One region of the Streptomyces sp. NBC_01275 genome, then DNA from elsewhere that is predicted to be linked to it. Evidence: riboswitches for the same ligand, from Rfam matches in the RefSeq annotation. Region 1 holds a riboswitch; each other region holds the start of a gene.
The links. Region 1 has a riboswitch for thiamine pyrophosphate ahead of thiC (phosphomethylpyrimidine synthase ThiC). Riboswitches for the same ligand answer to the same signal wherever they lie in the genome.

Region 1 (10,104 bases):
AAGCAACTCGCCCGCGAGACCGGCCTCGCGCTCCCCACGGCGTACCACCTGCTGCGCACCCTCGTGCACGAGGGCTATCTGCGCCGGGACAAGGGGCTGTTCTTCCTCGGGGAGGCGGCCGAGCGGTTGGGCAGCAGCGGGGCGGCGCAGAAACGTCGCAGCACGGTCGTCGACACCCTCGCCCACTGGCGCGATTCGATCGGTGTCCCCGTGTACTACGCCCGGTATCGCGACGGCGAGATCGAGATCATGTGCGTCTCCGACACCCCGGGCAACCCGGCGGTGGTGGAATGGGCCGACTTCCGCGAGACCGGACACGCGCACGCCATCGGCCAGTGTCTGTTGTCCCAGCTGGACGAGGACGCCCGCCGCGACCACCTGGACCGCTACCCGGTGCAGTCGATCACCCCGTACACGGTGCGTGACGACCGCACCCTGCTGAGACGCCTCGAACGCATGGGGCGCATGGAACCGGTCGTCGAGCGGCAGGAATACGCACTGGGCACGGTGTGCGCCGCGATCTCGATCACGGTGGGCGCCACGGCGGCGGCGATGGCCATCTCCCTGCCCGTTCATCAGGCCGACCGGCTGCTGCCCGCGGCCCGACAGCTGCAGAGCGAGATCGGGCGGAGGCTGGGGTCAATCGCGATCTCTATCAGTATCTGAAAACTTACTCCTTGTGATCTGTTGTGTACGTTCAGCAAGATGCCTGTCAGTGTCAGGGGTCGATTCCCGGCCAGTCGACGTCACATGACGGGGTAGGGCGATGCGCGAGTCCGTACAGGCAGTACAGGCAGAAGTCATGATGAGCTTTCTCGTCTCCGATGAGCTCTCGTTCCGCATCCCGGTGGAGCTGAGCTACGAGGCGCGCGATCCCTATGCCGTGCGGCTCACCTTTCACCTGCCCGGTGACGCCCCGGTGACCTGGGCTTTCGGGCGTGAGCTGCTCATCGACGGGGTGGGTCGAGCGTGTGGCGAGGGGGACGTGCGCGTCTCGCCCGTCGATCCCGACGTGTTGGGCGAGGTGCTGATCCGGCTTCAGGTCGGCGGCGACCAGGCGCTGTTCCGCTCCTCGGCGGTTCCGCTCGTGGCCTTCCTCGACCGCACCGACAAGCTGGTCCCGCTGGGCCAGGAGGGTGCGCTCGCCGACTTCGACGCCCATCTGGACGAGGCGCTGAACCGGATCCTGGCGGAGGAGCAGAGCGCCGGATGAGGTGACGGCGGAGGGGGTGGCGGAACGCTTCGCCACGGGTGGGGTGGTGCAGGAACGCTTCTTCTGGAGAGGGGGCTGTGGGGTGCCACAGGTGCCACAGGTGCCAGAGGTGCCACAGGTGCCCCGGGGCGCCCCGGAGCGCCCGAGTCGGCCGGTGCGGCCGGGTCCTTGGGCACCCGGCCGCCTCAGCGTTTACGCCCGTGTTTGCATCCGTGCTTGCGTCGGCGCTCGGGTCAGTGCTTGCGTCGCCTGCCCCGGCCGCCCCGGGCCTGCGCCTGGGCGGGGCCTGCGGGGGACGCTCCCACGACAGCCGGCTCCGGGACCCCCGCAGGGGCCGTCGCGGATCCCGGCCGGTCGGCCGAGACCACCAGCGCCGCCAGAGCCGTCGTCACCGGCACCGAAGCGACCAGCCCGATCGAGCCCACCAGCGTGCGCACGATCTCCTCGGCGACCAGCTCGCTGTTGGCGACCGCGCCGACGCTGCTCTGCGCGATCGAGAAGAGCAGCAGCAGCGGCAGCGCGGCGCCGGCGTAGGCGAGGACGAGCGTGTTGACGACGGACGCGATGTGGTCGCGGCCGATGCGGATGCCGGCCCGGTACAGCCCGCGCCAGCCCATCGACGGGTTGGCCTCGTGCAGTTCCCAGACCGCCGACGTCTGGGTGACCGTCACATCGTCGAGGACGCCGAGCGAGCCGATGATGATGCCCGCGAGCAGCAGACCGCTCATGTCGATCGTCGGGTACAGCCCGTGGATCAGACCGGTGTTGTCGTCCGTGTTGCCGGTGAGCACGGCCCAGTCGACGAACCACGACCCCATGACGCCGATCAACAGCAGCGAGATGAGGGTGCCGAGGACGGCTACCGAGGTGCGGGCCGAGAGGCCGTGACACAGATACAGGGCGATCAGCATGATGGCGCTCGACCCCACCACCGCCACGACCAGCGGGTTCGAGCCCTGCAGGATCGCCGGCAGGATGAAGAAGTTCAGCACCATGAAGCTCAGGGCCAGCGCCACCAGTGCCATGACACCCCGAAGCCGTCCGACGACCACGACGGCGACCGCGAAGATGACGGCGAGCAGGGCCATCGGGAACCGGCGGTTCACGTCGGTGACCGAGTACTGCAGGTCCTTCGGCGCGGAGGGCTCGTAGGCGACCACGACCTTCTCGCCCTGGTGCAGCTGGCGTGACTGGTCCGGCTGGACGATCTCGGTGAACGTACGGCCCTTGTCCTTGCCGGTGTCCACGCGGATCGTGGCCTTCTTGCAGGTGCCCTTCGCCTGCTGCTCGGCGGAGGACCCCTCGGCCGTGGAGGTGTCGCCGGTGGGGGTGTCGCCCGAGGCGTTGACCGACGCACAGCTCACGCTCACGACCTTGGTGACCGTGGCCTGCTGACTCTGGCGGTCGAAGCCGACGCCCGTGCGCTCGTGCGGGGGAGCGCCGCCGGGCCACAGCACCGCGAGCCCGACCACCACCGCCCCCGCGAACGGGATGAGGACGGCCGCGATGACCTTGCGCAGATGCCGGGAGACAGGGGCGGCCGGACCATGACTGTGGCTGTGTGAATGACCGTGCCCGCCGCTTGGGCCAGGGCCCTGCCCACCACCGTGACCATCGCCCGAATCAGATCCGGATCCGGAACCATGCCCGTGGCCGCCGCCGTGCCCGTGACCTGGGTTCTGGCCGTCGCTCGAGCCACTGTGGCGATGTCCGTCGTGCGAGCCGAAGCCGGTGTCCGGGGCAGATCCGGGCCCAGACCCATACCCAGGCCCAGATCCAGATCCAGGGCCGAAGTCCGGAGTGCGGCCAGGGCCAGATCCAGTGCCTGGGCCGGCGGGTACCTGCCCCGGGGAGTATCCCTGCCTGGCCCCCCGGTCCGGACCGTGTCCCGGTCCGCCGGGCATCCCGCCGCGCCCCGGCCCGGCCGGACCGCCGCTGTACGCAGGATCGGGTCTTGGCTCACGTCCAGGCTCACGGTCCGGCCCGCCGCCTGGTTCGTGTCCAGGGGGTCCGCCCGGCTCGTGACCGGGCCCGCGCCCCGGGGCGTACCCCGGACCGTGTTCCTGGCCACGTCCCCGATCCCGATCGGGCCCGCTGTTGAAGTCGCGGTCGCCTCCGCGGCCAGGACCGTTTCCGGGTCCCGTTCCTGGACCGCTTCCGGTGCCCGGTCCGCGGGGCGGCTCGGGCGGCGGGTACGGGGGATGGTGTGTCGTGGTCACCGACCGATCATCGCAAGAACGACGGGGGCGCTCTGTTCACCGCGCCCGAATTGACGCTAGCGTGGAGCCACCTTTGCACACGCGGGAGCTCGGAGCACCGGGCTGAGAGGGCGCTGACCTCCGTCTTCGCGATGTTTCACGTGGAACGTCACTTGATTCGAGTGATGTTTCACATGAAACCTCGGCAGGCGGTAGCCGCTGCGTCGACCGCCGAACCTGTTACCGGGTAATGCCGGCGTAGGGAGTAGGTCTCATGACCAACAAGGACGCACGCACGCCTGCCTCCACGCAGATATCTGAGCCGATGTCCGAGCAGATGTCTGATGCTGTGGAGGCCGGGAAGTCCATTGGCTGGCACAAGGGGTACGTCGAGGGAACGCGCCCCGATCTAAGGGTGCCGGTCCGTCAGGTGCACCTCACCAACGGGCAGTCGGTCACGCTGTACGACACCTCCGGCCCGTACACCGATCCGCTCGTCGACACCGATGTCCGCAGGGGTCTGCTGCCGCTGCGGGAGAACTGGATCGTCGCCCGAGGCGACACCGAGGAGTACGCGGGCCGTCCTGTCCGCCCCGAGGACGACGGCATCAAGCACACCTCGCCGCGCGGCGGTCTGCGCAACCTCGACGCGGTCTTCCCGGGCCGGCCGCGGCTGCCGCGCCGCGGCCGGGACGGCCAGGCGGTGACCCAGCTCGCCTATGCGCGCCGGGGGGAGATCACGCCCGAGATGGAGTTCGTGGCCATCAGGGAGAACGTTTCTCCCGAGGTGGTTCGCGAGGAGATCGCGGCAGGCCGTGCGGTGTTGCCGGCCAACGTCAACCACCCGGAGATCGAGCCGATGATCATCGGCAAGCGGTTCCTGGTGAAGGTCAACGCCAACATCGGCAATTCGGCGGTGACCTCCTCCATCGAGGAGGAGGTCGAGAAGATGACCTGGGCGACCCGATGGGGCGCCGACACGGTCATGGACCTGTCCACCGGCCGCAACATCCACACGACCCGCGAGTGGGTGCTGCGCAACTCCCCCGTCCCCATCGGCACGGTGCCGCTGTACCAGGCGCTGGAGAAGGTCGACGGCCGCGCCGAGGAACTGACCTGGGAGATCTACAAGGACACCGTCATCGAGCAGGCCGAACAGGGCGTGGACTACATGACGGTCCACGCGGGCGTGCGCCTGCCCTACGTCCCGCTGACGGCGAACCGCAAGACCGGCATCGTCTCGCGCGGCGGCTCGATCATGGCGGCCTGGTGCCTCGCGCACCACAGGGAGTCGTTCCTGTACGAGAACTTCGAGGAGCTCTGCGAGATCCTCGCCGCCTACGACGTCACGTACTCGCTGGGCGACGGCCTCAGGCCGGGCTCGATCGCGGACGCCAACGACGAGGCGCAGTTCGCGGAGTTGCGCACGCTCGGGGAACTCAACCGGATCGCGAAGCGTTTTCATGTACAGACGATGATCGAGGGCCCGGGACATGTCCCGATGCACAAGATCAAGGAGAACATCGACCTTCAGCAGGAGATCTGTGATGAAGCTCCGTTCTATACGCTCGGCCCGCTGACGACGGACGTCGCGCCGGCGTATGACCACATCACCTCCGGCATCGGCGCCGCGATGATCGCTTGGTGGGGCACGGCCATGCTCTGCTATGTCACGCCCAAGGAACACCTGGGCCTGCCCAACCGTGACGACGTCAAGACCGGCGTCATCACCTACAAGATCGCCGCCCACGCAGCCGATCTCGCCAAGGGGCACCCCGGTGCACAGGAATGGGACGACGCGCTGTCCGACGCCCGCTTCGAGTTCCGCTGGGAGGACCAGTTCAACCTGGCCCTCGACCCGGACACGGCACGGGAGTTCCACGACGAGACGCTCCCGGCCGAGCCGGCCAAGACGGCGCACTTCTGCTCGATGTGCGGGCCGAAATTCTGTTCGATGAAGATTAGTCAAAGCATCACAGCGCAGTTCGGCGGGACGGCGGCTGCGGGGGCGACGGCTGAGGAGGCCGCTGAGGGGATGCTGCAGAAGTCGAAGGAGTTCGCGGCCTCGGGGAACAGGGTGTATCTGCCGATCGCCGACTGACGTCATTGCTCTCACCCGCTGGTCGCGAGGACGGTTGCTCACGGCCGTCGGCTCGGCAGACTGGCCCCATGACACCGCGATCCATGAGCAAGGGCGCCAATCTGCCGGTCGACGTGCCGGACGTCCGCGTCGAACTCAGTTGGTCCGAGGGGACCGGCGAGCCGGACGTCGATGCCTCGGCGCTGTTGCTGACGGCGGCGGGGCGGGTTCGTGACGACGGCGACTTCGTGTTCTACAACCAGCCCCGTCATGCGTCCGGCACCGTGACCCACCTCGGCAAGCGGAGGTCCGCCGGTGTCATGACGGACACGGTCGAGGTCGACCTCCGCTCGCTGGAGAGCGACATCGTCCGGGTGGTGCTGTGCGCCTCGGCGGACGGCGGCGCCTTCGGCCAGGTGAGCGGTCTGACGCTGAGACTGCTCGGCTCGGGCGGAACACTCGAGCTGGCCCGCTTCGAGATGCAGGCCGACTCGGAGACGGCGTTCATCGGCGGCGAGCTGTATCTGCGCGAGGGACGCTGGAAGTTCCGTGCGGTCGGGCAGGGGTACGCCTCCGGGCTGGCGGGACTGGCCACCGACTTCGGGATCACCGTCGACGAGGAGGCGGCGGAGGGCACCTCTCCACCGACCGCAGTCGCCGAAACACCGGTTGCGCCACCGTCCGTCGGCTCTCGTCCGTCCAAGGGCGAGGACCGGCTTCCGGTGGACATGCGCAAGCGGCTGTCCCTGCGGAAGGAGCAGGTCGCCGTCAGTCTGAGCAAGCGCGGAGCGGTGGGGATCAGTGCGCGGATCGTGCTCGTCCTGGACGCTTCCGGTTCCATGGCGTTCCTGTACTCGGGGGGTGTGGTGGCGGACGTCGTGGAGCGTATGGCGGCGGTCGCGGCCCAGCTCGACGACGACGGCGAGATGCAGGCCTGGACGTTCGCCAGCGAGGCCGCGCGACTGCCCGACCTCCGCCTGGGCGAACTCCCCGAGTGGCTGCGGCTGCATGTGCGGGTGGGCGAGATCAGTCTGTTCCGGCGCAGCAAGAAGCCGCGCAAGGGGATGGAGCCGGGGCAGGTCGACATGCGTACGGTCGGCATCCAGAACGAGGAGCAGAAGGCGATCGCCCAGGTCAGGACGTACGTACGAGAGAATCCGGTGGGTGTTCCCACGCTGGTGCTGTTTTTCTCCGACGGTGGGGTCTATCGCGACGCGGCGATCGAGCGGGAGTTGCGGGAGGCGGTCGAGGAGCCGATCTTCTGGCAGTTCGTCGGGCTCGGCCGGTCCCGCTACGGCGTTCTGGAGCGGTTCGACACGCTGCCCGGCCGTCGGGTCGACAACGTGGGCTTCTTCGCCGTGGACGACATCAGCACCGTTCCGGATCAGGAGCTCTATGACCGGCTGCTGTCCGAGTTCCCGTCCTGGATCACCGCGGCCGGCCGGGCGGGCATCCTCTGAGGGCCCCGCTGCGGGCGCATGGCTGAGCGCCGGGCCAGGGCGTACGACTGACCGCCGGGGCCCGGGCGTACGGCTTGCGCTCCTTTTGTGCGGGGGCGCAAGCCGAGGGCCCTATTCCGGCTGGTGCTCCGGGCCGCCGAAGTCCGGGCTGGTGTAGTCCGGACTGCTGAAGCTCGGGCGCGGGCCGGTGGAGCGGCCGTCGTCGGGGCTGCTGAAGCCCGGACGGCCGTAGCCGATCTTCGGGAGGCGGCCGGTCGGGCTCGGCGGGGTCGGCTCGGGGTGGAGCGCGGCCGCCGGGCCGGGGCTGGCGAGGGCCTCTCGCAGAAACGGCAGGATGCCGCGCTTCAGCAGGGCTTCCCGCCAGGCTTCTCTGGCCCGGTCGACCTCCTCGCTCAGCTCGCCGTGCTCTCCGGCCTCCACGGAGGGCCGGTTGTGCAGGGCGGTGACGAGCAGGCCGAAGGTGGCGACGAGGATCGCGGCCGCGGTCACGGCCCCGAACGCCCAGCCGACGTTGAGCATGGCCTGGGCGACCGTCGGTTCGGGTTCGAGCATCTTGAGGATGTAACCGACGAGCAGGAAGATCACCGCAGCGGTTCCGGCGAGAACAGGGGTGAGGACGGCGGCGACGGCGACGGCGCCCGCCCCGGCGGTCTCGGCGGCCTGGGCCGCCTCCCCCACGGTGGTGGCGAGCCCCATCGCGCCCCCGCCCGGCTCACCGGAGCCGGACTCGCGGGCGGGCGACGACGGGGTGGACGGCGCCGGGTGGCGCAGTTCCTCGCGGACCTTGACGTAGTGCTGGTACTCGGTCGCCGCGGCCGCCGTGATCAGTGCGGTGGCGTTGAGCGCCATGGTGCGCAGCTGTTCGGGGTTGAGCCGCTGTCCGACAGCGGCCAGCTCCGGGTGGGTTGGTGCGGAGCGCAGCGCCTCGTCGAGGATCCGCTCGTATTCCTGGCGGTCCTCGGTGAGCAGGTGCTGCGGAACGCTGTTCATGTGCATCCCCCGATGCTCCGTAGGGCTTGGGGCTCGCATGCCAACGAGCCGTCGGGCAGAAACGGAGGGGAGCCTGCTACGGATAAGCCGATGGTAGAGCGGCGAAGGCATGGGGTGACAGGGGGTTTGCTGAAATTAGCCCCTGGCCTGCGGCGTCGTCGGACGTTCCGACGTGGGGTACGCCTGCCCCGTAACCGCTCCGATAACCGTCAGATGTCCAAGGGAAGTTGCTGGACCAGCAGCTTTCCGGCCATCGTCACGCCGCCGTCCATCGCGATGGCCAGTCCGTCGGCGTAGACGTGCGGTCCTTCGACCAGGGGCCCGCCGTTGTCCTCGCCGTCCTCGGAGCCGACGTCGCCCAGCAGATAGGGAATCGGGCTGTGGCCGTGAACGATTCGGGTGCCGCCGTACGTATCGAGCAGGGAGCGTACGGCGTCGGCGCCGCCCTCGTCACGGAAGGAGAAGCGCTTGGTGAACTTGCGGAACAGGTCCCAGACTTCGTCCGCGTCGTTGCGGGTGATCGTCTCACGGACGGTGTCGTTGACCGCTTCGATCGAGTCGCCGTAGTCGAGGTAGGCGGTGGTGTCGGAGTGGACGAGCAGATGACCGTCGACCTCCTCGACGGCGTCGAGGCGGGCCATCCACTGCAGGTGGTGGTCCTGGAGGCGGTCCATGTCGTACTTCTGGCCGCCGTTGAGCAGCCAGGCCGCCTGGAAGGTGGCCGTGCCCGCGCCGGAGTTGACGGGGGTGTCGCCGAACCGCTTGGCGCCGAGCAGCAGCAGCTCGTGGTTGCCCATGAGCGCCTTGCAGTACCCGCCGGCCGCGGCGGCCTCGGCGGACAGCCGCATGACGAGGTCGATGACGCCGATGCCGTCCGGGCCGCGGTCGGTGAAGTCGCCGAGGAACCACAGCCGGGCCGTGCCCGCGCACCATTGGCCCGCCGCGTCGATCAGGCCCTTCTCCTGCAGCGCGGCCATCAGTTCGTCGAGGTAGCCGTGTACGTCGCCGACGACGAACAGCGGTCCGGGGCCGGTCGCGGGCAGCGGGACCGGCAGCGGGGCCGGGGCCGGCTCGACGGTCATCTGGAGGGTGTCGCCCCGGTTGATCACGGGCAGGTCGCGCTGGGTGGGCGTGTAGCCGTCCGGGTGCTCCAGCGGCTCCTCGAGCGGCGGCGCGGCGTTCCCGGGATGGGTGCTCTGGTCGTACGGACCGGTCTCGTGGACGTATGCGGGCACCCGGAAGTCGCGCAACGTCGCCGTCCGCTCCACCTCGGGTCCCTGACCGGCCCCCTGAGTCATCAGACCCCTCCACCATCGCGCCGCAGCTGCACCCTTTCGGACTGCCTGGTCGCAGCGGCCCGCGGTGCCGTGGGCCCATCATAGGAATGCGGATCGTGCCGTGTGACGACCCAGGGGTGGTGAATCGGAGCAAGCCTCCAGTTCGTCGTGGCTTTCGCCCCGATTGGGCCGGGCTTCGGCAGTCCCCACGCGGGTGACTCCGTCGGCGGACGGGTGAGACACGTGACGTCTGCGGTGTGGGGGAGGCGGCCGGGGTCTTCCTCCGGCGCCTTCCGTGCTTCCGGGGATATCGGGTGAGGGTGGCGGGTATCGGGTGAGGGCGGCGGGACTGAAGGGATCGGCCGTCGGCGGCTGTCTGCCGACCGCGTCGGTGATCCCGTTCCGCCGTCACGGCCTGCTGTCCGCCCTGCCGCCGTGGACCGGGTTCCTGTACGGCCCTCCCCAGCCGTTGCCGCTTCCGCTCTCCTGGGTGCCTGCAAACCGGCCCTGGGGCCTCCCTGCAGGGGCGCGAGCCGGCCTTCTGGCCGCCGGCAGGTGTCGCCGCCTCCCCCGGTCCGGTGCACCCTCGTCGCACGGCCGGGCGCCGCGCACGGACTCCGCCGCCCAGGGCGCCCCCGCCGGTCGGCGTCTTCGCCCCGCGCCCGCCCAGGGCGCCCGCGCCCGGACGTCGGGCGCACAGGACAGGCCGCCGCCCTCTCCGTCCCGCGCCAGGTTGCGGTTCGGGGAGGGCGGCGGCCTGCCCTACTTCTCCTCCGGTGCTCGCGGAGGGCTCACCGTCGTGCGTGGCGGACGTCGCTGAGACGAGGTACGCACGAACAGTTCGGTCGGTATCACCTGCTCGACGGGCCGGTCCGTCTCCACGCCC
Region 2 (10,104 bases), 2.4 Mb from region 1:
AGCGCGATCGCCAGGACGGTGGTCGGCAGATTGCCCCAGCCGAGCGCGGTGCCGATCACCATGCCGAGCACCTCGCCGATGGCGCAGCCGGTGAGGCAGTGCAGGGTGGCCTGGACGGCCATGGCCCAGGTCGCGGCGGGCGGGTGATGGTGCGCGTGCGTCTCGTGCTGCATACGTGCCCCCAATGTCGGACGACGGTTCCTGCACCGCGCATGAACCGTATACCCCCTAGGGGTATTCCAGGGCAGTGCCCAGGCTATCCGTCCCGCAACTTCTTCAGCCGCTCCACGTCCGCCGCGTGCCCCTCCTTGCCGCCGGGCGTCTCGATGATCAGGGGTACGTTCGCGGTCGCCGGGTGGGTCATCAGGGCGCGGAACGGATCCTCGCCGATGTGACCCGCGCCGATGTTCTCGTGCCGGTCCTTGTGGGCGCCGACGACGTCCTTGGAGTCGTTGGCGTGGATCAGCTTCAGCCGGCCCTCGCCGACCGTGTCCACCAGCAGGTCGAGGGTCTGGTGCATACCGCTCGGCCCGGTCAGATCGTGTCCGGCCGCGAAGATGTGACAGGTGTCCAGACAGACGCCCAGCTTCGGATGGGCGTCCAGCGCCTCGAAGTACGGCCCGAAGTCCCAGGTCCGTGAGCAGAGCGAGGAGCCCTGCCCGGCGGTCGACTCCAGCAGCAGGAACGGGTCGTCGTCATGGGTCAGCTCGTCCAACAGCGGCAGCAGACGCTCCCGCACCTGCTGCAGCGCCACGGACCGCTCCCGCCCGCCCGTCGCGCTCCCCGTGTGCACGACCACGCCCAGCGCGCCGATCTCCCGCCCCCGGCGCAGCGAGTGCCGCAGCGACTCCACCGACCGCTCCACCGTCGCCTCGGTGTGCGAGCCGAAGTTGATCAGATACGGCGCGTGCACGTACGCCGGGATCGACTCGGCCGAGCACGCCTCCCGGAAGGCCTCGTCCTGCCGCGGGTTCCCGGCGGGCGTGGCCCAGCCGCGCGGGTTGGCGACGAAGACCTGGACCGTCTCGGCCCGCAGGTCCTGGGCGTACGACAGTCCCACGGAGTGCAGTCCGCCGGCCACGGGGACATGGCCGCCGACGGGGTTGCGCGAGGGACCGGGCTGCTGATTGTTCACCCGTTCAGGGTGTCACGCGGCGGCGGGTCCCCCGGCCACGGGGGCGGTCCCGGGGGTGCTCCCGGTCATCGGATGGTGATCTTGATCGTCGAACCCTTGGGCGCGGACTCGCCGCCGTCCACGGACTGGCTCTTGACGGTGTCGCCGAACAGCCCCAGCAGTCCGCGGTCCTCCTCGACCTTGAAACCGGACTGTTCGAGGAGCGACTTGGCGTCGTCCACGCTCGCGCCGACCACGTCCGGGACCTCGACCATCTCCGGGCCCTTGGACAGCGTCAGCGTCACCGTGTCGCCGTCGGCGGCCTGACTGCCCTCGTCCGGGGTCTGCGCCGCGACCTGGCCCTTGTCGAACTCGGAGTTGATCTCCTCGGCGGAGACCTTCACCTCCAGACCGGCCTCCTCCAGCTCGGCCCTGGCGTCGTCCAGGTCCTCCCCGGTGACGTCCGGGACGTCGATCGGGCTGCCCTTGCTGACGACGATGGAGACCGCCGAGCCCGACCGCCGCTCCGTCCCGGCCTCCGGGTTGGTGCTGATCACGAACCCGTTGATGACGTCCTCGCTGAACGCCTTGGTGACCAGGCCCGGCTCCAGACCGTCCGACTTCAGCAGCTCCTCGGCCTTGTCCAGCCGGGAGCCCTTCACGTCCGGCACCTTCACGGTGTCCGGACCGTCGGAGACGGTGAGCGTCACCGAGTCGTTCTTGCGGATGCGGGAGCCCGGCTCCGGGTCCGTGCCGATGATCCGGCCGCGCTTGATGGTGTCGCTGTAGGCGTGCTCGACCTTGCCGACCTCGAGCCCGGCCGCCTTCAGCCGCTTCTCGGCCTGGCTCTGGGTCTTCGTCAGCACCGGCGGCACCTTGGTGAACTGACCGGAGTTGATGTACCAGACGCCCGTGCCGATGCCGAGCACCAGCAGGACGACGGTGACCAGCGCGAACACCCCGCGCCGGGGCCGCGCGAGGCGGCGCCGGGGCGGCAGCGGCGGCGGGCTCTGGAAGCGGGAGGTCCGGTGCACGCCGCCTTCGCCGTCGTAGGGGGCGTCGAGGCCGCCGTTCAGGAGCGGGTCGTCGTCCTCGTTGACGGGCAGCGGCCGCGGCACGGTCAGCGAGCGCGGGATCACGCTCGTGCGGTCCTCCGCGTTGTCGTGCTCCGCGGAGACGGCCTGCGGGGGCAGCGCGTCCAGCTGGTCCGCGCCGAGCGCACCGCGCGCCTCCCGCACCTGGGCGAGCAGCGCGACGGCGTCGTGCGGCCGGACGCTGGGCGTCCGGGCGGTGGCCGACGCGACCAGCTCGTCCAGCTCGTACGCCAGACCGGGCACGGCGGCCGAGGGCGGCGGGACGTCTTCGTGGAGGTGCTTGTAGAGCACGATCGCGGGGGAGTCCCCGTCGTGCGGCTTCTCACCGGTGAGCATCTCGTAGAGCACGACTCCGCACGCGTACACGTCGACCCGGGGGTCGGCGGCGCCCGGCTGCTCGATCTGCTCGGGGGCGAGATAGGCGACGGTGCCGAGGACGGCCCCGGTGGTGCTGGTCACGGTGTCCACCGACCGCACGAGCCCGAAGTCGGCGACCTTGACCCGCCCGTCGTCCCCTATCAACACGTTCTCGGGCTTCATGTCCCGGTGCACGAACCCGGCCCGGTGCGCGGCGCCGAGCGCGGCGAGGACCGGCTCCAGGATGTCCAGCGCGGCCCGCGGCTGCAGCGCCCCGCGCTCGCGCAGCACGTCGCGCAGCGTGCAGCCGGCGATGTACTCCATGGCGAGATACACATACGACCTGTCGGCGCCCTGGTCGAAGACCTGCACCACGTTGGGGTGCGCGAGCCGGGCGACGGACTTGGCCTCGCGGATGAACCGCTCGACGAAGGTGGCGTCCGCGGCGAGCGTCGGATGCATCACCTTGAGCGCGAGCACCCGGTCGAGGCGGGTGTCCACGGCCCGGTAGACCGTGGCCATCCCGCCGACCGCGATCCGCGCCTCGACGCGATACCGGCCGTCGAGCACCTGCCCGACGAGAGGGTCCTGAAGGGTCGTGTCCACATCCGCGAGTCTACGAGCCCCCGCTGACACCCCCACCGCCTCCGCCGATATCGCCGCAGGACTGCAGCTGACCTGTGACGCGAGAGCCAAGGAGGAGAGGCGCAGCGGAGGGCGGGCGAGGGGGGGACGGGCGAGGGGAGGAGGAGGGGGGCGGTCAGAAGGCGGGGCGCTCCGGGTCCAGCGTCGGCAGGCCCTCCGCGGGGGACGACGCCTCGGCGAAGTAACGGCGGGGGATCCGGCCCGCCAGGCGGGCCAGCCGTCCCGCTTCGACGCCGGCCCGCATGGCCGACGCCATCCGCTCGGGATCCTGCGCCCGCGTCACCGCCGACGCCAGCATCACCCCCGTACAGCCCAGCTCCATCGCCAACGCCACGTCCGACGCCGTACCGGCCCCCGCGTCCAGAATCACCGGCACGCGCGCGTGCTCGACGATCAGCTGGAAGTTGTGCGGGTTGCGGATGCCCAGGCCGGAGCCGATCGGCGAGCCCAGCGGCATGATCGCCGCGCATCCCACGTCCTGAAGCTTCCGCGCCAGCACCGGATCGTCGTTCGTGTACGGCAGCACCGTGAACCCGTCGTCCACCAGCGTCTCCGCCGCCTCCAGCAACTCGATCGGATCCGGCAGCAGCGTCCGCTCGTCGGCGATGACCTCCAGCTTCACCAGGTCCGTCCCCAGCGCCTCCCGCGCCAGCCGGGCCGTCAGCACGGCCTCCCCGGCGGTGAAGCACCCCGCCGTGTTCGGCAGCACCCGGATGCCCAGCCGCTCCAGCACCGACAGCACCGAGCCGTGCACGGAAGGGTCCACCCGCCGCATCGCGACCGTCGTCAGCTCGGTCCCGGACGCGACCAGTGCCCGCTCCAGCACCTCCAGGCTGGGCGCACCGCCCGTACCCATGATCAGACGGGACGCGAAGGACGTACCGCCGAGGAGGAAGGGATCGTCGGCCATGGCGCTCAACCCCCCTGCACAGCGGTCAGGACTTCCACGCGGTCGCCCTCCGAGAGGGCCGTGGCGGACCACTGCGCGCGCGGGACGACGGTCTCGTTGAGCGCGGCGGCCACTCCGGAGGGCGCGGGCGTCAGGGACCGTACGACGCTGTCGAGGGCCGTGCCGGGAGCGATCTCCCGTCGCTCGCCGTTGACGGAGACGTTCATGCGGGCTGCTCCGAGAGTGCGGCGGCGGCGAAGCGCCGGGGGGTGAAGGGGCGGGCCTCGTCCGGGAGCTCACCGGTGGCCAGGGCGTGCGCGAGGGCGTCGCCCGTGACCGGCGTGAGCAGCACGCCGTTGCGGTAGTGCCCGGTGGCCAGCAGCAGTCCGTCGAGACCGGTCGGCCCGAGCAGCGGCGCGTTGTCCGGGGACCCGGGGCGCAGCCCCGCGCGGGTCTCCGTGAGCGGCAGCTCGGTGATCCCGGGGACCAGTTCGTGGGCGTCGCGCAGCAGGCCGTACACGCCCCCCGCCGTCACCGTCGTGTCCCAGCCCAGTTCCTCGCTGGTCGCGCCCACGACCAGCTCGCCGTTCTCGCGCGGCACCAGGTAGACCTGGCTGCCGCGCACGACCGCCCGGACGGTGCGGCTCAGGAACGGCGCGTACCGCGGCGGCACGGTCAGCCGCAGCACCTGCCCCTTCACCGGGCGCACCGGCGGCAGCACGTCCGGCGGGACGCCCTCCAGCCGCCCGCTGAGACTGCCGGCCGCGAGGACCACCTGCCCCGCCGCCAGCGTCGTGCCGTCCCGGGTCACGACCCCCGTGGCCCGCTCGCCCGCCAGGGACAGCCGCTCGGCCCAGGCACGGTGGAAGACCACGCCCGCCCGCTCGCACGCGGCCACCAGCGCGCCGGCCAGCCGTCGCGGGTCGATCTGGTGATCGCCGTCCACGCGCAGCCCGCCCCGCACCCCCGGTGCGAGCAGCGGCTCGAGCCGTCGGCACTCCCGACCGGACAGCCACTCCGACTCCAGGCCCGACTGCCGTTGCAGGGTGTGCAGTTCCCGCAGATGGGCGCGGTCGTCGGAGTCCAGCGCGACCGCGAGCGTGCCGCACCGGCGGTAGCCGAGGTCATGACCGGTCAGATCGGTGAGCTCGGCCGCGAAGTCCGGGTAGCGGCGGGCCGAGGCCAGGTTGAGGCCGAGCAGGGTCTGCTCGCCGTGGTGCAGTTCGGTGACGGCGGCCAGCATCCCGGCCGCCGTCCGCGCGGCCCCGCCGCCCGGCTTCGGGTCCACCACGGCCGTGGCGAACCCGCGCTGCGCGGCCCGCCACGCCGTGACGAGCCCGATGATCCCGCCCCCCACGACCAGGACGTCTGAGGTGTCTGAGGTGTCCGAGGCGACTGCGGCAACTGCGGCAACTGAGGTCTCTGAGGTAACTGCGGTAGGTGTACGCGACATGGGCGTCCAGCCCCTCCCTTCGCCGGCATGACCCGGATCAGGTTCCTACGGTCGGAGGCCGCCAGCCTCCCTCTCAGCCCGGTGCGTCCGGACTCCCGCGAGTGCTCTAGTTTGGCCACCCTAGCGCCACGCTCCGTGACTCAGTAAGGGAGCCTCCTTCCGTGCCCCGTTCCCTCGACGGCCTCGTCCTGGCCCCCGTCGCCGACCAGGCCCCCGGTCAGGTCGGCGCCCGCACCCGCTTCACGTACCACGAGCAAGACGGCGTGATCTGGGCCGACTACGCGGGCGGCGACGTGGTACGCGGGCATCTGGTGGGCACCCGGGAGGGGGACCGGCTCGACTTCCGGTACGTGCAGCTCAAGCGGGACGGGACGACGTCCGCCGGGCACTGCGTGTCGACGGTCGTCGAGCTGCCCGACCGGCGGGTGCGCCTCGACGAGACCTGGGAGTGGGAGTCGCAGTCCGGCAGCGGGACCAGTGTCGTGGAGCAGGTCACGGAGCACGACGACTGACTGACCGTTCGTCAGCTGACTAAGGTGATCGGGTGAGCGAGCAGACGCAGGGAGAGAGCGGGCCGGTCGCGGAAGGCGGTTCGGCCGTACGGCGCGTGGTCGTCGTCGGCGCGGGCATGGCCGGGGTGCAGACCGCGGTCGCCCTGCGCGAGCAGGGCTTCGAGCAGGGCTTCGACGCGGCGGTGACGCTGATCGGCGCCGAGCCCCACCAGCCCTACGACCGGCCCCCGCTGTCCAAGGCCGTCCTGCTCGGCAAGGCCGAGGGCTCCGCCTTCGACGTCGACTTCGAGAGCCTCGGCATCGAGCTGCAGCTCGGCCGCGAGGTCCTCGGCGTGCGCCCCGCCGACCATGAGCTGGACACCGAGACCGGACCCGTCCCGTACGACGTCCTCGTCCTCGCCACCGGCGCCGAACCGATCCGGCTGCCCGGCTCCGAGGGCGTGCCCGGCGTGCATCTGCTGCGCACCCTGGACGACGCCGAACGGCTGCGGCCCGTGCTCGCCCGGCAGCACGACGTCGTGGTCGTCGGCGCCGGCTGGATCGGCGCGGAGTTCGCCACCGCCGCCCGCGAGGCAGGCTGCGCGGTCACCGTCGTCGAGGCCGCCGACCGGCCGTTGGCCGGGGCGCTGCCCGCCGAGGTCGCCGCCCCGATGGCCGCCTGGTACGCCGACAGCGGCATCGCCCTGCACACCCACACGCGCGTGGAGCGCGTCGAGCCCGGCGCGGTCGTCCTCGACGACGGCACGCGGCTGCCCGCCGGAGCCGTCGTGGTCGGCATCGGCGCCCGCCCCGCCACCGCCTGGCTGGCCGGTTCCGGCATCGAGCTCGGCGTGCACGGCGAGGTCGTGGCCGACTCCTGTCTGCGCACCTCCGTGCCGGACGTGTACGCGGTCGGCGACTGCGCCTCCTTCCCTTCAGGAAGGTACGGCGAGCGGCTTCTCGTCCACCACTGGGACAACGCCCTCCAGGGCCCGCGCACCGTCGCGGCGAACATCCTCGGCGCGGTCACCGGCGAGCCCCCCGCGGTCTACGACCCGGTCCCGTACTTCTGGTCCGAGCAGTTCGGCCGCTTCGTCCAGTACGCCGGCCACCACTCCGCCGCCGACACCACCCGGTGGCGCGGCGACCCCGCCGGCCCCGCCTGGACGGTCTGCTGGCTGCGCGAGGGCAGGCTGGTCGCCCTGCTCGCGGTGGGCCGCCCCCGGGACCTGGCCCAGGGCCGCCGACTGATCGAGTCGGGAGCCGCGATGAACCCCGAGCTCCTGGCGGATCCGGCCAGGCCGCTGAAGGCGGCGACGGCGTAACGTGCCGAAACCGCCTGGTCGGACGGGCCCGGCTTCCGACTGTCAGTGGCAGATGGCAGGCTTGTTCCCGTGACCGAGATTGACGCAAAGATCGATGCTCTCGTCCCTGCCTGGCTCACCCTGCCCGATATCGCCGAAATGCTCGATGTCGAGGTGACGCGCGTCCGGCAGCTGGTCAAGGAGGGCCAGCTCATCGCCGTACGACGTGGTGAGAACCGCGCGCTGCACGTCCCCGCCGCCTTCATCGACGAGGACAAGGTCGTCAAGGGCCTGGTCGGGACCCTGACGCTCCTGCGGGACGACGGCTTTTCGGACGAAGAGATGCTGGAGTGGCTCTTCACCGCCGACCCGAGCCTGCCCGGCACCCCCGCGCAGGCTCTGAGCGAGAATCGCGGCACGGAGGTGAAGCGCCGCGCCCAGGCGCTCGCCGTCTGAGCCGCTGATTCGAACAACCACCCGGTGTACGGGCCGCGGCCGCACGCTGTGCCGCGGCCGCGGCCCGTATGCCACCGCCCCGGGGGGACACACGCATGCCCGACACGCGTCTGCCTGACACGTCCATGTCCGCCACCGCCCGCGCCGCCCGCCTCGGCGACGCCCGGCTCTACCTCTGCACGGACGCCCGCACCCGCCAGGGCGACCTGCCGGAGTTCCTCGACGCGGTACTCGCCGGCGGCGTCGACATCGTGCAGCTGCGGGACAAGGGCATGGAGGCGGCCGAGGAGCTGGAGCACCTGAAGGTGTTCGCCGACGCGTGCGCCCGGCACGGCAAGCTCCTCGCGGTCAACGACCGCGCGGACGTCGCCCACGCGGCCGGCGCCGACGTCCTCCACCTCGGCCAGGGCGACCTGCCGGTCCCCGCGGCCCGCGCGATCCTCGGCGACGACGTCCTCATAGGGCGCTCCACGCACGCCGGGGCGGAAGCGGAGGCCGCCGCCGTCCAGGACGGCGTCGACTACTTCTGCACCGGCCCGTGCTGGCCCACCCCCACCAAGCCCGGCCGTCACGCCCCCGGTCTCGACCTGGTCCGCCGCACCGCGTCCCTCGGCGCCGACCGCCCCTGGTTCGCCATCGGAGGCATCGACCTCGGCAACCTCGACGAGGTGCTGGAGGCGGGCGCCCGCCGCGTGGTCGTGGTCCGGGCGCTCACCGAGGCGGACGACCCGCGCGCCGCGGCGACGGAGTTCGCGAAGCGACTGCGGAGCGTGTGAGCCGTGGAGCGCATGAACCGCCAGGACGCTTTTCGGTCGGAGACCTGTCCGAGGGGTGGACAAAACAGGCCGACAATTCGGGCGAATATCCGACGTCCGGTTGGGTGTCCGCCGCCCCCTGGCTAACCTGCGGGTATGGCCCTCGGAACCGCATCCACCAGGACGGACCACGCGCGCACCGTGCGTGACATGCTGGCGACCGGCAAGACGACGTACTCGTTCGAGTTCTACGCGCCGAAGACGCCCAAAGGTGAGCGGAGCCTGTGGAACGCGCTGCGCAGGGTCGAGGCCGTCGCCCCCGACTTCGTCTCCGTGACCTACGGCGCCGGTGGCTCCACCCGGGCCACCACGGTTCGGGAGACGCAGCAGATCGTCGTCGACACCACCCTCACCCCGGTGGCGCATCTCACCGCCGTCGACCACTCCGTCGCCGAGCTGCGCAACATCATCGGCCAGTACGCCGACGCCGGGATCCGCAACATCCTCGCCGTGCGCGGCGACCCGCCCGGCGACCCGATGGGCGACTGGGTCCCGCATCCGCAGGGCCTGACCTACGCCGCCGAGCTCGTCCGGCTCATCAAGGAGTCGGGCGACTTCTGCGTCGGCGTCGCCGCCTTCCCGGAGATGCACCCGCGCTCCGGGGACTGGGACGCGGACGTCGAGCACTTCGTCGACAAGTGCCGGGCCGGCGCCGACTACGCGATCACGCAGATGTTCTTCCAGCCCGAGTCGTATCTGCGCCTGCGCGACCGGGTGGAGGCGGCCGGCTGTGCGACGCCGGTCATCCCCGAGGTGCTGCCGGTGACGAGTGTGAAGGCGCTCGAGCGGCTGCCCAAGCTCAGCAACGCCCACTTCCCGGACGCCCTGAAAGAGCGGATCCTCACAGCCAAAGACGATCCGGCCGCTGTACGCTCCATTGGCATCGACTTCGCCACGGAGTTCTGCGCACGGCTGCTGGCCGAGGGAGTGCCCGGACTGCACTTCATCACGCTCAACAACTCCACGGCGACGCTGGAAATCTACGAGAACCTGGGCCTGCACCATCCGCCGCAGGCCTAGACCGGTCGCACCGACATACGACACACTGCGTAGCGGCCACTGGGAGAGGGGCGTACATGGGCTGGACGGTCCTCTACATCGCGTTCGGCATCGTCGCGTTGTGGCTGCTGGGCGAGGTCCTGCTGCAGTACAAGGCACGGCTGCGCTGGCGGCTGCTGGCCTTCGTCGGCTTCCTCGGCGTGGTTCTCGGTGTCCTGATTCCGTCGGTCGTCGTCATCGGCCTGGGCGCGATCGCCTTCGCGGTCGGCCAGACCTACGTCACCCTGTCGTTCCGCCGCGGCTTCGCCGAGGGCTGGGCCGTCCGGCGCGCGGACGCCGAGAGCGTCGAGGACCCGGGGAGCTTCGGGAACTCCGAGAACGCCGAGAGCAAGGCCGGTGGCAGCAAGCGCCGCCGCGGCAAGGCCGAGCGCCGGGACCCCACCCTCGAGGTGTCCGGCCTGGAGGCCGCCGAGGCGGCCGGCTACGA
Region 3 (10,104 bases), 2.2 Mb from region 1:
TGGCGCTCGCCGGTCCCGGCCTCACCCACCTCTGCGGCCGACTGCTGCAGGCGGTCCGCCCCGGCGCGCTGCGGCTCCTCGCGGGCCGCGGGCTGATGGAGGAGGCGTCCCGCATCGGCCGGCCCCTGGGCGTGGTCTGCGCGGTGGCGTCGGGCGCGTTCACCATGGCCGCCCTGTACGACCCGGCCGACCCGTCCTTCGGGCCCCTCACCGGCCTCGGCGCCGCCGTCGTCGCCGGCAGCACGGTGGCCACGCTCCTCACCGCGGCCGTGGAGGCCCGTCAGGACCGCGCCGACACCACCGCCGCGCTGCTCCGCCTCGGCGCCCCGGCCCGCACCCTGCGCACCGCCGCCGCCCTGCGCACCGGCGCCCTGCTGACCCTCTTCGTCCCCCTGACCCTGGTCGTGGCCGAACTGGCGGCCCTTCCGCTGACCCGCTGAGCAGCGTTTCCGAGACCGCGTACGAAAAAGTTCCCGCCCGCCGATGAGTTCCGCAGGGCCCCCCGGTCTACCCAACGAACAGCACGCACCGGGCAGCACGGCCCGAACCCGATGGGAGACACCCCCGATGACCACCTCCGCCTACCAGCAGATGATCTTCGTGAACCTGCCCGTGAACGACCTCGCCGCCTCGAAGAAGTTCTTCACGGACCTCGGCTACACGCTCAACCCGCAGTTCAGCGACGACAACGCGGCCTCCGTGGTGATCAGCGACACGATCGTCGCGATGCTGCTCACCAGGCCGTTCTACGCGACCTTCACCAAGAAGGAGATCGCGGACGCCACGACGACCAGCGAGGTCCTGATCGCGCTGAGCGCCCAGAGCCGCGAGAAGGTCGACGAGCTGGTCGACCGTGCGCTGGCGCTGGGCGGCTCGCCGAGCGGCGACACCCAGGACATGGGCTTCATGTACGGCCGCTCCTTCGACGACCTGGACGGCCACACCTGGGAGGTCATCTGGATGGACCCGGCGACCGTCGAAGGCTGACCGAAGCCGGCCACTCCACCGCACGGCAGTGCCTAGCATGGGCGGGTGCATCCGACGACACCCGCCCAGCCGTTCGACGGTTCCCACGACCGTGAGATCGAGTCTCTCGCCGAGTTCGACGACATCGTCGCCGCGCACGGCACGCTCTCCCACTACCGCGTCCAGGCAGTGGACCTGACGGACCGTACGACGGTCCTGCTCTCCCTGGACACCGCGGGCGCCGTCTTCCTCGGCTGCCCGATGGCCCCGGAGGCGGCCGCGCGGGCCCGTGCCGCCGGCGCCCTGGTCTTCCCGCCGATACCCGGTCTCTCCTTCGACCCGTACCGCGGATTCGTCTACTCCCCCGACGAGTTGTTCGCCTCGCTGAACGAGGGCGACGCGGGCTACGAGGGCACGCCCGACGCCCTGACCTACGCCTGGTTCCAGCGGACGAAGTCCGACGGCGACATATTCGCCTCCATGCTCCGCTCCCTCCACGACGACGCCGTCTCCGACGCGCTCGACGAAGTCCTCCTCGACGCCCGGGTGGTCGGCGTCATGGGCGGGCACGCCATGGCGCGCGGGACGCAGGAGTACGCCGGGGCGGCGCGCCTCGGCCGTGAACTCGCCCGCGCGGGGCTCACCGTGGCGACCGGCGGCGGTCCCGGCGCGATGGAGGCGGCGAACCTCGGCGCGTACGCGGCCCCCTTCGGCGACGAGATGCTGACCGAGGCCCTCCAGCTCCTCGCCAAGGCCCCCGAGTTCACGCCGTCGATCACCGAGTGGGCGCGGGCCGCCTTCGAGGTGCGCGCCGGCTGGCCCGGCGGCGGTCCTTCCGTCGGCATCCCCACCTGGTTCTACGGCCACGAGCCGCCCAACGCCTTCGCCGGGCACATCGCCAAGTACTTCTCCAACGCCACGCGCGAGGACGGCCTGTTGGCCCGCTGCACCGCCGGCGTGGTGTTCCTGCCGGGCGCCGCCGGGACCGTACAGGAGATCTTCGACAACGCGACGCCCAACTACTACGAGTCGCGGGGCGAGCCGACGCCGATGGTTCTGGTGGACCGTGCGCACTGGACCGAACGGCTGCCGACCTGGCCGCTCTTGCGGGCACTCGCCCGGGAGCGGTCGATGGAGTCCCGTATCGCCCTCGTTGACCGGATCGAGGAGGCTCCGGAGGCGTTGAAACGTCTCACAAGTTAATAAGCGGGCAAAGGCGGCCGCTCAGAGGGGTCCTCGCATTGACACTGCTTATGGAACGCTTATAGACCTGTGAGTCTGCTGGGGATGGTGTCACCCTCCGTCCCGACGGGGGCATCTCCCCTTCGACCCCCCGCAGTTGCGCATCCCGTAAAGGACAAACGTGTCCCTATCTCGACGTACCGCCGCCCGTTCGGTGCGCATCCTCGGTGTCACCGCCGCCTCGGCCGCCCTCGCGATCGGCGCCGCCGGCAGCGCGCTGGCCTGCACCATCGGCGACTTCTCCGCCGCCGCCACCTGTGACGGCGCCAAGGGCGTCATCACCGTCACCGACAAGGACGCCTCGGGCGTCCCCGCCGTGGTCACCGTCTTCCTCGAGAACAACGGCGCCGACGCCCGCAAGGTCGGCGAGCTCACGGTCGAGGGCAAGGGCGCCACCATCTCCTTCGCGGAGGACTGGGCCCCCAACGCCGAATACCGCGTCCACGTCGTCGCCACCAAGGGCAAGAAGGTCCTGGTCGACGAGGACATCACGCCGAACCTGACCACCCCGTCCAAGGCCTGCCAGACCGAGGACACCACCAGCCCGTCCCCCTCGTCCAGCCCCTCCGACACTCCCCCGTCGGACGACGAGTCGACCCCGGCCGACACCGGGAGCCCGACGCCGTCCGACACGGCGAGCGACAGCGCCGCGCCCGCGCCCTCCGCGAGCAACGCCCCGTCCGCCGCGGCCCAGGAGTCCAACCTGGCCGAGACCGGCGCCAACTCCAACACCGGTCTGATCGCCGGCATCGCGGCCGCCCTGGTCGTCGTGGGCGGTGGCGCGGTCTTCTTCGGCATGCGCCGCCGCGGGTCCAGCAACCGCTGACCCCCGCCGACCGACCGTAGTCGAACGTCACGTGCGTGGCCCGCCCCTCCGGGGGCGGGCCATCCGCATGTCGGCCGCGTACGACGGCGTCGGTCCCGTACGACGACGACGGCCGCGTACGACGATGTCAGTCGAGCACGACGATGTCGGCCGGGTCGAAGGCGACCCCGACCACGTCCCCGACCTCCGGCGCGTCCCGCAGCGTGCACGCTGCCTCGAGCCTCGGTGCGCCCTCCGGCTGGAGGCGGACGGCGACATGGGTGCCCTTGAAGGTGCGGGCGGCGACCGTGCAGCGCAGGCCCTCGTCCGCGTCCACCAGGCGCACTCCGGCGGGCCGGACGAGCAGCGTGCGCGCCCCCTCGGGGGACCCGGGCGGCACGGGCGCCTTGCCCCAGGGAGTGACGGCGACCTCCCCGGCCACGGTCGCCTCCACCACGTTGTCGAAGCCCAGGAAGCGGGCCACGAAGGCGTCCGCCGGCCGCTGCCACACCTCAAGAGGCGTACCGGACTGGGCGATCCGCCCCTCCCGCATCACCACGACCCGGTCGGCGAGCGCGAACGCCTCGCCCTGGTCATGGGTGACCGCGAGCACCGTGGTGCCCAACCGGCCGAAGAGCTCCCGCAGCTCGACGACCAGCCGCTCCCGCAGCGAGCGGTCGAGCTGGCCCAGCGGCTCGTCCAGCATCAGCAGCCGGGGGCGGGGCGCGAGGGCGCGGGCCAGCGCGACGCGCTGCTGCTCACCGCCGGAGAGCGCGGCCACGGCCCGTCCTGCGGCGCCCGGCAGCCCGACGAGGTCCAGCAACTCCCCTACCCGTTCCCGCTGTTCACGCTTGGGCGTGCCGTGCATCCGCAGGCCGAAGGCGACGTTGCCGCCCACGTCCCGCTGCGGGAACAGCTGATGGTCCTGGAACATCAGTCCGAGCTCCCGCCGATGCGCGGGCACCCCCGCCTGGTCGCGCCCGTCGAGCACCACCCGCCCGGAGTCCAGAAGTTGCAGCCCGGCCACGGCCCGCAACAGCGTCGACTTGCCGCTGCCGCTGGGCCCGAGCACGCACACCACCTCATGCTCGGCGACCTCCAGATCCACCGCGTCGAGCACGGCCCGCCCGCCGAACCGCACGGTGGCTCGCTCCAGTTCGAGCAGTGGCATCAGAACTCCCCCGTCCGGTCGGTCCGCAGCCGCTCCAGCACCAGCAGGGCCACCGCGCACACCACCATCAGAATCGTCGAAAGGGCCATCGCCTGGCCGTAGTTGAGCTCGCCGGCCCGTCCGAGCAGCCGCGCCACCGCGACCGGCAGGGTCGGGTTGTCGGGCCGCGCGATGAACACCGTCGCCCCGAACTCCCCCAGCGACACCGCGAAGGCGAACCCGGCCGCGACCAGCAGCGCCCGCCGCACCATCGGCAGGTCCACCTCCCGCCACACCCGCCACGGCGACGCCCCCAGCACGGCCGCCGCCTCCCGGAGCCGCCCGTCCACCGCCCGCAGCACGGGCAGCATGGTCCGTACGACGAAGGGCACGCCGACCAGCGCCTGGGCGAGCGGCACCAGGATCCAGGTGCTGCGCAGGTCCAGCGGAGGCTCGTCGAGCGCGATCAGGAACCCGAAGCCGACGGTCACCGCGGAGACGCCCAGCGGCAGCATCAGCAGCGCGTCGAAGCCGCGGACCAGGCGTCCGGCGTCGCGACGGGCGAGCGCGGCCGCGGCCAGTCCGCCGATGGCCACGGCGATGGCGGTCGCCGCGAGCGCGTACTGCAGGGAGTTGCCGATCGCGTCGATCGGCGGGACCAGGAAGGTCCCGCCGTCCTCGCTGGTCAGCGCCCGGTAATAGGCGAAGTCGGGCGCGTCCAGCGAGCGCTGCACCAGCACCGCCAGCGGCAGCACCAGCAGCACGGCGATCGTGGCGAGCACCCCGGCCAGCAGCGCCCACTGCCCGGCCCCGCGCGGCCGCCGCGCCGTCACGGACGCGTCCACCAGCCGCAACGCGGTCTCCCGCCGCCGTACGGCCTGGGCGTACACGGCGAGGATCGCGCCCACGGCGGCGAACTGCACGAGGGTCAGGACGGCGGCCGTGGACAGGTCGAAGATCTCGGAGGTCTGCCGGTAGATCTCCACCTCCAGGGTGGAGAAGGTCGGCCCGCCCAGGATCTGCACGACCCCGAAGGAGGTGAAGGTGAAGAGGAAGACCATGAGCGCGGCGGCGGCGACCGCGGGCGCGAGCGCCGGGAGCGTCACCGTGCGCCAGGCCCGCAGCCGGGACGCGCCCAGCATCCGCGCCGCCTCCTCCTGCCGCGGGTCGAGCTGCGCCCACAGCCCGCCGACCGTGCGCACGACGACGGCGTAGTTGAAGAAGACATGCGCGAGCAGGATCGCCCACACGGTGGAGTCCAGTCGTACGCCCCACAGCTCGTCGAGCAGTCCGCCGCGCCCGAGAAGCGCGAGGAACGCCGTGCCGACGACGACCGTCGGCAGCACGAACGGCACGGTGACGACGGCCCGCAGCACCTGTTTGCCGGGGAAGGCGAAGCGCGCGAAGGCATAGGCGGCGGGCAGCGCGAGCAGCAGGGTGAGCACGGTGGAGGCGAGCGCCTGCCAGGTCGTGAACCACAGGACGTGCCGGATGTCGGACTGACCGAGCACGTCCGCGATCCGCCCCAGCCGCCAGACGCCGTCGACCTTCAGCCCACGGGCGACGATCGCGGCGACGGGGTAGGCGAAGAACACCCCGAAGAACGCGACGGGCAGGGCCAGGAGCCCGAGCCTCGCCGCGTTCCCGGCACGCCTTCTGCCAGGCGCTACTTCAGTACGAGCGAGGTCCATGACTTGACCCACTGGTCTCGGTCGGCGGCGATCTTCGCCGGGTCCATGGTCTCGGGATCCTTGGCGGCGGGACCGTACTGCGTGAACTCGGCGGGCACGGCCGCGCCCTTCAGCACCGGGTAGACGAACATGTTGAGCGGCATGTCCTCCTGGAACTTCTTCGTGACCAGGAAGTCGATCAGCGCCTTGCCGCCCGCGGTGTCGCCCGCGTTGCTCAGCAGCCCCGCGAACTCGATCTGCCGGAAGCAGGTGCCGGTCGCCACGCCGGTCGGGGCGGTGGTCGGCTTCGGGTCGCCGTAGATCACCTCGGCGGGCGGCGAGGAGGCGTACGAGACGACGAGCGGCCGGTCGGCCTTCGCCTTCTTGCCGCCGGCGGACCCGGAGAACTCCTCGTTGTAGGCCTGCTCCCAGCCGTCGACGACCTTCACGCCGTTGGCCTTGAGCTTCTTCCAGTAGGCCTCCCACCCTTCGTCGCCGTACTGCGCGGCGGTGCCGAGCAGGAAGCCGAGGCCGGGCGAGGAGGTGGCGGCGTTCTCGGTGACCAGGAGGTCCTTGTAGGCGGGCTTCACCAGGTCGTCGAAGGAGGTCGGCGGGGCCAGCTTGTGGTCGGCGAAGTACTTCTTGTCGTAGTTGACGCAGATGTCGCCGTAGTCGATCGGCGTGACCCGGTGCTTGCCGGCGTCCAGCTGGTACTGCGCGTCGACCTGGTCGAGCCCCTTGGCCTCGTACGGCTGGAAGAGCCCGTTGTCGAGGGCGCGGGAGAGAAGGGTGTTGTCGACGCCGAAGAAGACGTCGCCCTGGGGGTTGTCCTTGGTGAGGATGGCCTTGTTGACGGCCTGGCCGGCGTCGCCGTCCTTGAGGACCTTGACCTGGTAGCCGGACTCCTTCTCGAAGGCGGCGAGCACGCTCTTGGAGACGGCCCACGAGTCATGGCTGACGAGGGTGACGGTCTTGGAGCTCTTCGCGCTCGAGCCGGTGGTGGAATCGTTCGACGATCCGCACGCGGACAGTGTGACCAGCCCGAGGCCGACGGCCACGGCCACGAACGTTTTGGTGTGCACTTGATTTCCTCCTGGGGGTGGCCAGGAAGAGACGCGGCCCCGCCCGGAGTGTCCGGGCAGGGCGCAACAGCTTGAGTAGTCACCGAACTCCCTACCCAGAATGACCTGGGCGAGGTTCAGAGGGTCTGCGGCCTGGTTGCCGCACTCTCAGCGCTGTGGCGCTCCCCTGTCGGATGCTGAAGTTGTGATAAGACGATGTGACCTGGCCAGATTACCTCTCGGTGGCCGCCAGCTGTCCACAGGCCCCGTCGATCTCCTGGCCTCGGGTGTCCCGGACGGTGACCGGCACCCCGTGCGCCGCGATGGCCTGGACGAACGCCTTCTCGTCCTCGGGCCGGGAGGCCGTCCACTTCGAGCCCGGGGTCGGGTTGAGCGGGATCAGGTTGACGTGCACCGGCTTGCCCTTGAGCAGCCGGCCGAGCCGGTCGCCACGCCACGCCTGGTCGTTGATGTCCCGGATCAGCGCGTACTCGATGGAGAGCCGGCGCCCGGACCTCGCCGCGTACTCGAGGCCGGCGTCGAGCACCTCGCGCACCTTCCACCGCGTGTTCACGGGGACGAGGGTGTCGCGCAGCTCGTCGTCAGGGGCGTGCAGGGAGATCGCGAGCCGGCACTTGAAGCCCTCGTCGGCGAACCGGTGGATGGCGGGCACCAGCCCGACCGTCGACACGGTGATGCCCCGCTGCGACAGCCCGAGCCCGTCCGGTGCCGGGTCGGTGAGCGCCCGGACGGCGCCGACGACCCGCTTGTAGTTGGCGAGGGGCTCGCCCATGCCCATGAAGACGATGTTGGACAGCCGCGCGGGACCGCCCGGGACCTCGCCGTCGCGCAGCGCCCGCATCCCGTCCACGATCTGGTGCACGATCTCGGCGGTCGACAGGTTCCGGTCCAGACCGGCCTGCCCGGTCGCGCAGAACGGGCAGTTCATCCCGCAGCCGGCCTGCGAGCTGATGCACATCGTCACCCGGTCCGGGTAACGCATGAGCACCGACTCCACGAGCGTGCCGTCGAACAGCCGCCACAGCGTCTTGCGGGTGGTGCCCTCGTCGGTCGACAGATGCCGGACGACGGACATCAGGTCCGGCAGCAGCGCCTCGCGCAGCTTCTCGCGCGATCCGGCGGGGATGTCGGTCCACTCCGCCGGGTCGTGGGCGTAGCGCGCGAAGTAGTGCTGCGACAACTGCTTGGCACGAAACGGCTTCTCACCGATCTCCGCCACGACCTCCTTCCGCTCGGCGGGCGAGAGGTCGGCGAGGTGCCGCGGCGGCTTCTTGGCTCCGCGGGGGGCGACGAAAGTGAGTTCTCCGGGCTTAGGCATGGCCACACCAGTGTCGCAGATCGAATCTCGTGGCCTGGGCCGGAAGTCCTGCGGGGTAGTCGTTGTTGGTCATCCCTGGTCGTCCTGGGCCCCCCTCGGACGGCCCACAGACGGCCCGGCCCACGGGGGCCAGCGGGGTGTCTGCGCAGGTGAAGCTGCCTCACCGTGACACCTGGGCCCGGAGCGAGACTTTGCTGGGGCCGGTGGTGCTCACCCTCACACCCGAAACTAGAATCGAACGCGTGAACGCACGTAACGCATGCGCCAGCAGGGGGAGACGTCGAGGCGCAGGGCAGGGAAGGTGCGGAGACGCCGAGGTTTGAGCAGCTCTGCGCCTCGATGCCTTCGATCACATACTGGGATCCCCGACAAAATACTCGTCAGGATGCGCTCGCAAGATCTCCGGCACGTCCGTCGTCAGGTCATCGCAAATAGCGTCGGGGGTGCCATCCGGGAAGAGAACCACCATGTGGTCTGGCCACCCCTCCACTGGCGGCACAGCACCCTCGGCACCGAATACCGTCTGCAATTGCGGGACTACTCTCCGCCAGTCCGACTTAGAATCCAGTTCCACGATCACGCGAACTGCCATGGACTCCTACTCCTTCTATCCGACGCCCTCGCCGTACACCTCTGCGACCAGACAACGAACCAGTCCAGTCACGAGTGCCCGCCAGATACGCTTCCGTGCTCCATCACTCGGGACAGGGCCGCTTCAGCATTGATCAGCCCCCAGCCGAAATTTTGATTCGGATGGGGGTCTGCCTGGTCTTGACGCAATGGCGTAGCCGTCTCTCGGATGATTGTCGAGACTTCCTCCGCCGTCAAGTCGGGCGCAATGGAGATCATCAGGGCAGCAAGACCGCTCACGTGAGGGGCCGCAAAACTAGTTCCACTGTGCGTGTCATGCCCATTACTGAGATGCGTGGAACTAATTCCCACACCTGGAGCACACACAACGATGTGGTCTCCACTGTTCGAGAAGTAGGCACGCTGATTATCAAGGTCAGTCGCACCGACGGCAATAACTCCAGAGTATCCCGCTGGATACATCTTCCTATTCTTCGCGTGACCTTCGTTTCCAGCAGCAGCGACCAGAATCTTTCCGCGGTCTTGAGCGTGATGGATGGCCCGGAGTACGAATTCGTTGTTCTTCGCCCTACCCAAGCTCATATTCAAAATGCTGGCCCCGCCGCAGTCCACTGACCATCGAATTCCTGCTGCCAGGTTAGCCATGTTGCCGACGGTTTCATATTCACGCCTGACTGGCTCGTATGCCGTGGCGAGGACGCGTACCGGCAGTATCCGACAGCGTCGCGTCATCCCCGTCACCCCACCAAGATGGCTACATTCGCAAGAGATCGTGCCAGCGACATGCGTACCGTGCCCGACTTCGTCATCTGGACGATCACTGGCCCGCAGGTAGTTGCCTATAAGCTCTCTACCTGCTGGATACTGCTTCCCCGTGAAGTCCACACAGTTCTTACCCTGCAGCAGGTTGGATTGCAGGTCTGCATGGTTGAAGTCGACACCTGAGTCGATAACAGCAACCACGACGTGAGGTTCACCGTAAGTGCGCCTCCACGCTCTCGGGCAGTCAATTGCCTCTAGGTTCCACTGGGTTGGGAAAGTTTCATGTGCTGACCGGTCCACAGCCAGGCTCACATACCAGTCATTCGACGTAGCCAACTCAATGCGCTTGCCTTTCGTATCTAGCAAGCGCGCTACCGCCTCGTCGACAGGCACTTCCGGATCGAACCGCAGTCTATAGCTAACGTGATCCTCATCAGGGTCGGATTTAAACCTGGCCCCATCCCACTTAGGCGGCCCCCTGAAGAACAAGCGCGTGATCGACCACACGCCTATCTCAC

Region 2: it holds a riboswitch for thiamine pyrophosphate, as region 1 does, so the genes downstream of both, thiO (glycine oxidase ThiO) here and thiC (phosphomethylpyrimidine synthase ThiC) in region 1, are expected to answer to the same signal.
Region 3: it holds a riboswitch for thiamine pyrophosphate, as region 1 does, so the genes downstream of both, OG562_RS30960 (thiamine ABC transporter substrate binding subunit) here and thiC (phosphomethylpyrimidine synthase ThiC) in region 1, are expected to answer to the same signal.

What each region holds. Positions count from the first base shown of each region.
Region 1 covers NZ_JAPEOZ010000001.1:4,753,750-4,763,853, reverse strand. Annotated here, with positions in the region: gene OG562_RS20965 (IclR family transcriptional regulator) at 1-666, shown strand, start outside; gene OG562_RS20960 (SsgA family sporulation/cell division regulator) at 767-1,213, shown strand; partial or broken gene OG562_RS20955 (YibE/F family protein) at 1,447-2,886, opposite strand; TPP riboswitch at 3,504-3,693, shown strand; gene thiC (phosphomethylpyrimidine synthase ThiC) at 3,686-5,512, shown strand; gene OG562_RS20945 (VWA domain-containing protein) at 5,581-6,951, shown strand; gene OG562_RS20940 (hypothetical protein) at 7,063-7,947, opposite strand; gene OG562_RS20935 (metallophosphoesterase) at 8,151-9,239, opposite strand; gene OG562_RS20930 (LacI family DNA-binding transcriptional regulator) at 9,981-10,104, opposite strand, start outside.
Region 2 covers NZ_JAPEOZ010000001.1:2,366,231-2,376,334, reverse strand. Annotated here, with positions in the region: gene OG562_RS10235 (DUF4396 domain-containing protein) at 1-173, opposite strand, end outside; gene OG562_RS10230 (deoxyribonuclease IV) at 257-1,135, opposite strand; gene pknB (Stk1 family PASTA domain-containing Ser/Thr kinase) at 1,201-3,171, opposite strand; gene OG562_RS10220 (thiazole synthase) at 3,326-4,120, opposite strand; gene thiS (sulfur carrier protein ThiS) at 4,126-4,326, opposite strand; gene thiO (glycine oxidase ThiO) at 4,323-5,456, opposite strand; TPP riboswitch at 5,550-5,661, opposite strand; gene OG562_RS10205 (hypothetical protein) at 5,714-6,064, shown strand; gene OG562_RS10200 (NAD(P)/FAD-dependent oxidoreductase) at 6,181-7,368, shown strand; gene OG562_RS10195 (Rv2175c family DNA-binding protein) at 7,438-7,803, shown strand; gene thiE (thiamine phosphate synthase) at 7,914-8,579, shown strand; gene metF (methylenetetrahydrofolate reductase [NAD(P)H]) at 8,715-9,638, shown strand; gene OG562_RS10180 (hypothetical protein) at 9,695-10,104, shown strand, end outside.
Region 3 covers NZ_JAPEOZ010000001.1:6,942,755-6,952,858, reverse strand. Annotated here, with positions in the region: gene OG562_RS30990 (hypothetical protein) at 1-440, shown strand, start outside; gene OG562_RS30985 (VOC family protein) at 568-987, shown strand; gene OG562_RS30980 (LOG family protein) at 1,033-2,169, shown strand; gene OG562_RS30975 (LAETG motif-containing sortase-dependent surface protein) at 2,330-3,034, shown strand; gene OG562_RS30970 (ABC transporter ATP-binding protein) at 3,162-4,184, opposite strand; gene OG562_RS30965 (iron ABC transporter permease) at 4,184-5,854, opposite strand; gene OG562_RS30960 (thiamine ABC transporter substrate binding subunit) at 5,830-6,915, opposite strand; TPP riboswitch at 6,986-7,093, opposite strand; gene rlmN (23S rRNA (adenine(2503)-C(2))-methyltransferase RlmN) at 7,127-8,233, opposite strand; gene OG562_RS30950 (hypothetical protein) at 8,583-8,825, opposite strand; gene OG562_RS30945 (S8 family serine peptidase) at 8,894-10,104, opposite strand, start outside.